4 regions of the Streptomyces sp. NPDC000345 genome follow, and region 4 is predicted to be linked to each of the others. Evidence: riboswitches for the same ligand, from Rfam matches in the RefSeq annotation. Region 4 holds a riboswitch; each other region holds the start of a gene.
The links. Region 4 has a riboswitch for cobalamin ahead of ACFY30_RS13730 (prenyltransferase/squalene oxidase repeat-containing protein). Riboswitches for the same ligand answer to the same signal wherever they lie in the genome.
Positions count from the first base shown of each region.

Region 1: another riboswitch for cobalamin. It lies ahead of ACFY30_RS20395 (cobalamin biosynthesis protein); the one in region 4 lies ahead of ACFY30_RS13730 (prenyltransferase/squalene oxidase repeat-containing protein).
Region 2: another riboswitch for cobalamin. It lies ahead of ACFY30_RS00955 (ribonucleoside-diphosphate reductase subunit alpha); the one in region 4 lies ahead of ACFY30_RS13730 (prenyltransferase/squalene oxidase repeat-containing protein).
Region 3: another riboswitch for cobalamin. It lies ahead of ACFY30_RS15855 (HoxN/HupN/NixA family nickel/cobalt transporter); the one in region 4 lies ahead of ACFY30_RS13730 (prenyltransferase/squalene oxidase repeat-containing protein).

Region 1 covers NZ_JBIAZE010000008.1:62,716-64,906, forward strand. Annotated here, with positions in the region: gene ACFY30_RS20385 (anion permease) at 1-482, shown strand, start outside; gene ACFY30_RS20390 (hypothetical protein) at 517-738, shown strand; cobalamin riboswitch at 868-1,011, shown strand; gene ACFY30_RS20395 (cobalamin biosynthesis protein) at 1,109-2,053, shown strand; gene ACFY30_RS20400 (cobyric acid synthase) at 2,050-2,191, shown strand, end outside.
Region 2 covers NZ_JBIAZE010000001.1:200,779-202,969, reverse strand. Annotated here, with positions in the region: gene ACFY30_RS00955 (ribonucleoside-diphosphate reductase subunit alpha) at 1-847, opposite strand, end outside; cobalamin riboswitch at 970-1,119, opposite strand; gene ACFY30_RS00950 (GNAT family N-acetyltransferase) at 1,159-1,665, opposite strand; gene mctP (monocarboxylate uptake permease MctP) at 1,760-2,191, opposite strand, start outside.
Region 3 covers NZ_JBIAZE010000006.1:23,454-25,644, reverse strand. Annotated here, with positions in the region: gene ACFY30_RS15860 (LAETG motif-containing sortase-dependent surface protein) at 1-802, shown strand, start outside; cobalamin riboswitch at 861-1,051, shown strand; gene ACFY30_RS15855 (HoxN/HupN/NixA family nickel/cobalt transporter) at 1,079-2,185, shown strand.
Region 4 covers NZ_JBIAZE010000005.1:136,041-138,231, forward strand. Annotated here, with positions in the region: gene ACFY30_RS13720 (MBL fold metallo-hydrolase) at 1-50, shown strand, start outside; gene ACFY30_RS13725 (nuclear transport factor 2 family protein) at 254-691, shown strand; cobalamin riboswitch at 751-884, shown strand; gene ACFY30_RS13730 (prenyltransferase/squalene oxidase repeat-containing protein) at 1,001-2,191, shown strand, end outside.

The sequences.
Region 1 (2,191 bases), on a different contig from region 4:
CGCAGCAGGGCTTCGCCGCCCAGACCAGCGCGGCGACGGTCATCCTGGCCTCCTCCCACCTCGGCTTCTCCCTCTCCACCACGCACTCCGTCTCCGGTTCGGTGATGGGCGCGGGGCTGGGCCGCAAGGGCGGCGTGGTCCGCTGGTCCACGGCGACCCGGATGTTCGTGGCCTGGGGCCTGACGCTCCCGGCGGCCGCCCTGGTGGGCGCGCTGGCCGAGTCGGTCACGAACCTGGGCGACTGGGGCACGGCGGTCGTCGCGGTCTTCCTCGTCACCTCCAGCGCGGCGATCTGGAAGATCTCCCGCCGCGAGGTCGTGGACGCGTCGAACGTCAACGAGACCGAGGAGCCGGCGGGCGTCGTCACCACGGCGATCGCCGCCGTCGCCCCGCCTCCGGCCGGCACGGTCACCGAGGGCCTGACGGCCACCATCCCCTCCCCGGCCGCCACGGCCACCGAGCCCACGGCCCCCGCGGTCTGAACCCGCCCACCCGGTACGAAGGAAGAGAAGCAGCATGAAGATCGACTGGGCGGCCCTCGGCTCCGTCTTCGGCGTCAGCCTCGTGATCACCGTGGCCCTGGTGGCCCTCTTCACCCTCGGCATCATGGGCCTGTCCCGTCAGGAACGCGCCGCGGAACAGGGCGGCTCCGCCACCCTCGCGGTCACCGGCGCCTACGCGTGCTTCGCGGCCTGCGCGGCGGCGGTGGCGTACGGGATCTCCCTGATCGTGGCCTGACCCACCAGCTCGGACACCTCGGGGTGCGGGACGGATCGCCGTCCCGCACCCCTTTTCCGTGACCTCCGGAACCACCCCTGTGTGGGGCTCAGCACACTCCAGCCTCGCAGGTCAACGGCAAGTTGACGGCCCTTCCGGGGCCATGGTGGACTGCCGGAGCCATGTACGGCGGCAGAAGAGGAAGCCGGTGCGAATCCGGCGCGGTCCCGCCACTGTCACCGGGGTGCACCACCCCGGGAGCCAGGAACTCTCGCCGCCGGTCTCGTCGAACCAGGGCGTGGACACCCTGAGTGAGGACATATCGCCATGCTCGCTCGGCCGTTGAGGTACAGCACCAGCTCGCTGCCCGACCCCGCGGCCGGCTGAGCCGATGCGTGCCGATCGCGTTCACGCGTACGGCGCCGCCCTCGGCCTCCTCGGTGACCTGCTCCTCGGTGATCCGCGCCGGGGACATCCGGTCGCCGCGTTCGGGCGGGCCGCCGGAGCCGTGGAGCGGGTGCTGTGGCGGGACCACCGCGGGTGGGGCGCCCTGCACACCGTCGTCTGCGCCGGTGGGGCCGTGGTCCTCGGGGCCGTCGCCGACCGGGCCGTACGGCGTTCCCCGGCCGCTTGCGTCGCTCTCGCCTCCGCCGCCACCTGGGCCGTGGTGGGCGGGACCTCGCTCGCCCGCGAGGCCCGCGCCGTCGGGCGCGCCCTGGAGGCGGGGGACGTCGAGGGCGCGCGGGCCCGGCTGCCCCATCTGTGCGGGCGGGATCCGCAGGCCCTCGACGCCGACGGGATCGCACGGGCCGTCGTCGAGTCCGTCGCCGAGAACACCTCCGACGCCGTGGTGGGCGCCCTGGTGTGGGGCGCCGTGGGCGGGGTGCCGGGGCTGCTCGGGTTCCGGGCCGTCAACACCCTCGACGCGATGGTCGGGCACAGGTCGGCCCGGTACCGGCGGTTCGGGTGGGCCTCCGCGCGGCTCGACGACCTCGCCGGGTGGCCGGGGGCGCGGCTGACCGCCGTCCTCGCCGCCGTCGCCGGCGACCGGCCGCGCGCCGCCGTACGGGCCTGGCGGGACGACGCCCGCCTGCATCCCAGTCCCAACGCCGGTCCCGTGGAGGCCTCCTTCGCCGGTGCGCTCGGGGTGCGGCTGGGCGGGACCCTGTCCTACGGCGGGCGGGTGGAGCACCGGCCCGTGCTCAACGGGACGGCGGGACGTGCCGTCGTCGTCCACGACATCGAACGCGCCGTACGGCTCTCCCGCCGTGTCGGCCTGCTCGCGCTCGGCGTCACCGTCGCCGCGCGCCACATCGCGAAGGGGCGGAGCTCATGAGCGGGGGTCTCCTGGTCGCCGGTACCACCTCCGACGCCGGCAAGAGCGTCGTCACGGCGGGCATCTGCCGGTGGCTGGTGCGGCAGGGGGTGAAGGTCGCCCCCTTCAAGGCGCAGAACATGTCCCTGAATTCGTTCG
Region 2 (2,191 bases), on a different contig from region 4:
GGGTCTTCAGGAACGGGACGATGCCGTTGGAGTGCCCGTTGGTGCCGCGGATCAGCGAACCGCGGCTGCGGATCCGGGAGTACGACAGCCCGATGCCGCCGGCGTGCTTGGAGAGCCGGGCCACCTGGTGGTAGCGGTCGTAGATCGAGTCCAGCTCGTCCAGCGGGGAGTCGAGGAGGTAGCAGGACGACATCTGGGGGTGCCGGGTGCCGGAGTTGAAGAGGGTGGGGGAGGACGGCAGGTAGTCGAGGCGGCTCATGAGCCCGTAGAGCGCCGCGACCTCGTCCAGGGCGCGGGTGGTGTCGTCCTCGGCGAGACCGCAGGCCACCCGCAGCAGGAAGTGCTGGGGCGTCTCGACGACCTTGCGGGTGTGCGGGTGCCGCAGCAGGTAGCGGCTGTGCAGGGTGCGGAGCCCGAAGTAGCCGAAGCGGTCGTCGGCGGCCGGGTCGGTCAGCGCGTCCAGCCGGGCCGCGTGCAGCCGGACGAAGTCGGCGGTGCGGTCGGCGATGAGGCCCTCGCGGTGACCGACGGCGACGGACCCGGTGAACGAGGTGACGCCCTGGGAGGCGGCCTCCGTGGCGATGCTGATCGTCAGCAGCCGGGCGGCCAGCCGGGAGTAGGCGGGGTCCTCGGAGATCAGGCCGGCGGCCGCCTCCGTGGCCAGCTCGCGCAGCTCCGTCTCGTCCGCCCCGGCGGACCGGCCGCGCAGCGCGGCGGCGGCGACCCGGCCGGGGTCGGCGTCGGGGAGGTCGGCGGTCAGCTCGGTCAGGGTCCGCAGCAGCGCGGCACCGGGACCGTCGGTTTCCGGCAGGACGGCTGAGACCGGATCGGCTGGCGCGATGGTCACGTGGGGCTCTCCCTCGCTCGGCAGGGGGCCTGGCGCGGAGCAGGGGGCAGCACACGAGCGCACGCAGCGTCGCGCCCACCGGCCCACTCCACGAGGCCCGGACGTCAAGGCACCCGAGCCGGACGGCCGGGTGCGCTGCCGACAGGTCCTCGGACTGGACAGGCGTGCGGACACGGGTGGGTACACACGCAAGTACACCGTTGCGGGACAGTTCCGGATTCGCACCGGATTCCCCTGCGGCGACAGCGAGCATGAGCATACATCTTGTGCTCACCCGTCACGCCACCCCCAGATGTTGTGTCGGGGTGGTTTCAGAGTGTCAACTTGTAGGTGAGGAGAGTGATGTCGTCCAGGTGCGGCACGGGATTCCAGTCCCGCTCCGGTGTGCGGACGAAGCCGAGGCGCTCGTAGAGGCGGTGGGCGGCGTGCATGGCGCGCTGGGTCGACAGGACGACGGCGGTGCGGCCCTCCATGGCCCGGGCGCGGTCGACACAGCTCCGCACGAGGGCCTCACCGGCGCCCCGGCCCCGTGCCTCGCGCGCGACGGCGAGCGCCCTGATCTCCGTCTCGCCGGGACGGGCGATGTCGGCGACGGGACCGGGGCCGGGGACGAAGGTGACTCCGCCGAGGAGCCGGTCGCCCTCCACGGCCACGAGGACCTCGGCGGCGGCCGCGCGCCCGGCCACGTCCTTCAGCACGGGCAGGTACTCGTCGCCCTCTCCGTAGTCGAGCAGGCCGTCTTCGAGGTAGGCACGGGCCGTCATCTCGCCGAGGGCGGCGTACTCGGCGGGTTCCGCTTGCCTGATCCGGATGTCCATGGCGCGCAGTGTGCCCCATGCACACGACGGCGGGCCGCCGGATTTCCCGGCGGTCCGCCACGGTCCTGCCCAGGCCCTGGTGTGACGACAGGGCCTAGTGGGACGCTCCGGCGGTCGCCGGCGGCAGCTCCACCTGTACCCCCGGGTCCCCGGCGTCCGCCGTGTAGTCCTGCGGCCTGGTCTCGTCGATGCCCTCGGGAGCCTTCACGGCCTTGAGGGCGAAGGTCAGGACCACGGTCACGACGACATTGAGGACGAACGCGGTGAGACCGATGTAGCCGATCTCGCCGATGCCCGGGATCTCCTTCGCCGAGCCGCCGAAGTGCTTCTGGGTGGGGGAGGCGACGCCGTACGCGGCGACCGTGCCGTAGACCATGCCGACCGCCCAGCCCGCGAGCAGCGCCCAGCGGTGGAACCAGCGGGTGAACAGGCCACCGACCAGGGCCGGGAAGGTCTGCAGGATCCAGATGCCGCCCAGCAGTTGGAAGTTGATGGCGACCGTCTTGTCCATGGTCAGGACGAAGAC
Region 3 (2,191 bases), on a different contig from region 4:
GCCGGGCACCGGCGCGGGGACCGAGACGGGGACCGACCGCTGCCAGTTCTCGCTCGACGGCAAGAACTTCTTCGACTCGGTGCGGGTCGACGACCAGAACCTCAAGCCGACCCAGGACGGCAAGGTCCACGTCAGCGTCCGCACGGCCGGCGACGCGAGCACCTGCACCGCCTCCCTGGCCTCCTACCTCGCCCACGGCGCCACCTTCGGCACCTCCGGTGAGCAGGTCTTCGTCGACTTCGACTCGGTGACCGTCAAGCCCGGGCAGACCGACACGCTCGACATCTCCGTCCCCGACGCGGGCTGTTACGCGCAGATCGACCTCTACCGCGGTGCCGTGAAGTTCGACGGCAAGCTCGACGCGAAGGACGGCTTCGAGCACGGCGACCTGCCCAAGGGACCGGACCGGCCGGTCATCAAGGACAAGCTGATCGCCGCGTGGAACGGCGGGACGAAGGACTGCACGGTCACCGAGCAGCCGCCGTCGTCGTCCCCGCCGGCCGGCGGCGGTGAGTCGCCGTCGGCGCCCGCCTCCTCCGCCCCGCCGTCGGACTCGTCGTCCGAGAGCACGACCCCGTCGCCGACGGCGTCGGAGTCCGAGTCGGAGTCGGGCACCCCGGCCCCGTCCGCCTCCGAGTCGACCACCGCCCCCGCCACCACGCCCCACGGCGGCGGTGGCGACCTCGCCGAGACCGGCGCGAACAGCGCCACCCCGCTGATCGCGGGCGGCGCCGCCGCCCTGCTGCTCGGCGGCGCGGCGATCGTGGTGGCCACCCGCCGCCGCAGGGCGACCCGCGCCTGACCCGCAGCTCTCCGCCCCGGCCGCCCCGGCACCCTCGTGGAGCCGGGGCGGCCGTACGTTACGGTGGGCGGGTCGTGGTGTTCGGGAATCCGGTGCGACACCGGAGCGGCCCTCGCCACTGTGATCGGGGAGTCCCCGGCCCGAGTCCCCCCGCGGGACAGCCACTGGCCGTCATGAGACGGCCGGGAAGGCGGGCCGGAGGCGTCGACACCCGCAGCCAGGAGACCGGCCACGGCATCTCACGAAGTGATCCACGAGGTGCTGGAGCGTGACCGCATGACCGAGCCCGTCGCCCTGCCCGGAGCCGCCGCCTTCCGATGGCGGCGCGAGGACACCGTCAGGACGGCGGGGCTGATGGCCGCCATAGCCGGCCTGCACGTACTGGCCTTCGGCATCCTCTTCCTGCTCGTCGCGCCCGGTCACTACGAGGTCGGGAACAAGGCCTTCGGCATCGGACTCGGCGTCACCGCCTACACCCTCGGCATGCGGCACGCCTTCGACGCCGACCACATCGCCGCGATCGACAACACCACCCGCAAGCTGATGGCGGACGGCAAGCGGCCGGTGTCGGTGGGGTTCTGGTTCGCCCTCGGGCACTCCAGCGTGGTCGTGCTCCTCGCCGCGCTCATCGCCGGCGGCACCCGGCTCGCCGGCACGGTGATGAACGAGGACTCACGCACCCACCAGGTCCTCGGCTTCCTCGGCACGACCGTCTCCGGCACGTTCCTCTACCTCATCGCCGCCCTCAACCTCGTCGCCCTGACGGGGATCCTGCGCGTCTTCCGGGCGATGCGGTCGGGGACGTACGACGAGCGGGAGCTGGAACAGCACCTGGACTCCCGCGGGTTCATGAACCGGATCCTCGGCCGGCTGACCAAGTCCGTCTCCCGGCCCGGGCAGATGTTCCCGCTCGGCTTCCTCTTCGGACTCGGCTTCGACACCGCCACCGAAGTCACCCTGATGGTGATGGCGGGCTCCGGGGCGGCGGCCGGACTGCCCTGGTACGCGATCCTCTGCCTGCCCCTCCTGTTCGCCGCCGGGATGAGCCTCTTCGACACCCTCGACGGCACCTTCATGAACTTCGCCTACCAGTGGGCGTTCTCCCACCCCGTCCGCAAGGTCTTCTACAACCTCGCCATCACCGGACTGTCCGTCGCCGTCGCCTTCTTCATCGGCACGATCGAGCTGGTCGGCGTCCTGCACGAGAAGTTCGGCCTGACGGACGGCGTCACCGGCCGGATCGCGGCGCTCGACCTCGACCACGTCGGATACGTCATCGTCGGCCTGTTCGTGCTCGTGTGGGCGGCGGCGATCGCCTACTGGCGGATCGCCAGGGTGGAGGAGCGCTGGACCCCCCGGCCGACGACTCGGGGACTTCCGTAGGGCTCT
Region 4 (2,191 bases):
ACGCGGAGGCGGTGGCGGGGAGCGATCCGGTGACGTACGTGGCGGTGTGAACCTGGAACCGGGGCGGAGGCCGGGGCGGAGGCCGCCCGGGCCGGAGGCCGGGTGACGGTGACGGTCCGGTGCGTGGAGCCCGGTGACGGGCCGCGTGAAGGTCCGCTGTGAGCGGCGCCGTTCACGGAGGCGAACCATGCCGTTCACGACACGGCCCTACGGTGCTCCCACACCCCTCCCGGACCCTCAGGTGGCGACACCCATGGACCCGATCGAGCAGCTTCTCGCCGAACGAGCCTGCCAGCGCCTGCTCCTCGACCTCGTCCGCCGTCTCGACCTCGGCGAACCCGGCTCCGTGGCCGAGCTGTTCACCGAGGACGGCACGTGGACATGGCCCGAGGGCGACCGGCTGGTCCAGGGCCGCGCCGCCCTGCGCGCCCACTTCGGCTCCCCCGCCGACCGCGACGCCCGCCGGCTGATGGCCGACGTCCGCGTCCAGGTGACGTCCCCGGACACGGCGAGGGCGACCTCGTACTTCACCACGTACCGCGTGGACGACGGCCCCGGCATCCGGGAGACCGCGCCGCCGGTCCGCATAGGCCACTACGAGGACACCCTCCACCGCACGCCCGACGGCTCCTGGCTCCTGGCGGCCCGCACGCTGCGCCTGCCCTTCGACGGCCCGACCCCCCGACTCTGACCGGCCGGGGCGCGGGGCCCCGGGGTGCCCTCACAGGCTCCCCTCAGGCGGTCGGCTACCTGCGGGTAGAGTGACCGCGTCGTCATCACACCCGTACGGGGGGAAGCCGGTGCAATTCCGGCGCTGACCCGCAACCGTGAACCACCGCGCCGGTGGTGAGCCGGACTGCCCCGTGCGGACGTTGACCGGCTCACGTGCGCGGCAGCCCGCCGTCGCACGGCACCGTCGAGGTCTACGGAGCCGAGCCGCCGGGATGTCCCGTGCTGCCCGGCTCCCGGACCTCCCGACCGGGAGAGGCACCCGCCGATCATGAAGTTCCGCCACAGCGCCGCGGCCCTGGCCGCCACCACCGCCGCAGTCCTGGGTGCCGCCGTCCCGTCCGTCGCCGCCACCCCCACGCCGTCGGCCGCGATACCCGACGGCCTGTACGGCACCGCCGACCCGACGTACGACGGCGTGTGGCGCCAGTCGCTGGCGCTGCTCGCGCAGGACACCGTGGGCGTGGTCCCCGCCGACCGGGCCGTCGCGTGGCTGGCGGGGCAGCAGTGCGCCAACGGGGCGTTCGCGCCGTTCCGCGCCGACACCACCAAGGCCTGCGCCGCCGGACTCCAGGTCGACACCAACAGCACCGCCGCCGCCGTCCAGGCGCTGGCCGCCGTCGGCGGGCACGACGGCGTGACCGGCAAGGCCGTCACCTGGCTGAAGTCCGCGCAGAACACCGACGGCGGCTGGGGCTACTCCCCCGGCGGGGCCAGCGACGCCAACTCGACGTCCGTCGTCATCGGCGCGCTGACCGCCGTGGGAGAGAAGCCGGCGGATGTCCGCAAGGGCGGCCGGTCCCCGTACGACGCCCTGATGAAGCTCGCCCTGCCGTGCGAGGGCGAGGGCGCGGGCGCCTTCGCCTACCAGCCGGACAAGAAGGGCGGGCTGGCCGCCAACGCGGACGCGACGGCCGCGGGCGTGGTGGGCGCGCTCGGCAGGGGCCTGGTGGTGACCTCGGGCAAGGAGGCGGCCGCGGCCTGCGCCGACGCCGACCGGCCGACGCCGGGGCAGGTGGCGGCCAACGGCGCCTCCTACCTCGCGCGGGCGCTCGCCGGGAACGGGTACCTCACCTCCGTCCTCCCCGGCGCGCAGGACCAGCCCGACTACGGCAACACCGCCGACGCGGTGGTCGCGCTCGCCGCGCAGGGCGGGGCCGCCCAGGCCACGAAGCCCCTGCGGTGGCTGGAGCGGAACTCCGCGGCCTGGGCGCGGCAGAGCGGCCCCGCCGCGTACGCCCAGCTCATCTTCGCGGCACACGCCACGGGCACCGACCCCCGCGACTTCGGCGGCACCGACCTGGTCGCGAAGCTCAACGCGACGGGTCCCGCGCCGCAGGCCACGGAGAACGCGGCGGAGAAGCCGGACCGGAAGGACGAGGGCGACGACGGGTACGGCACGTGGTGGACCATCGGTGTCTTCCTCGTCGCCGGTGTCGGCATCGGCTTCCTGATCAGCGGC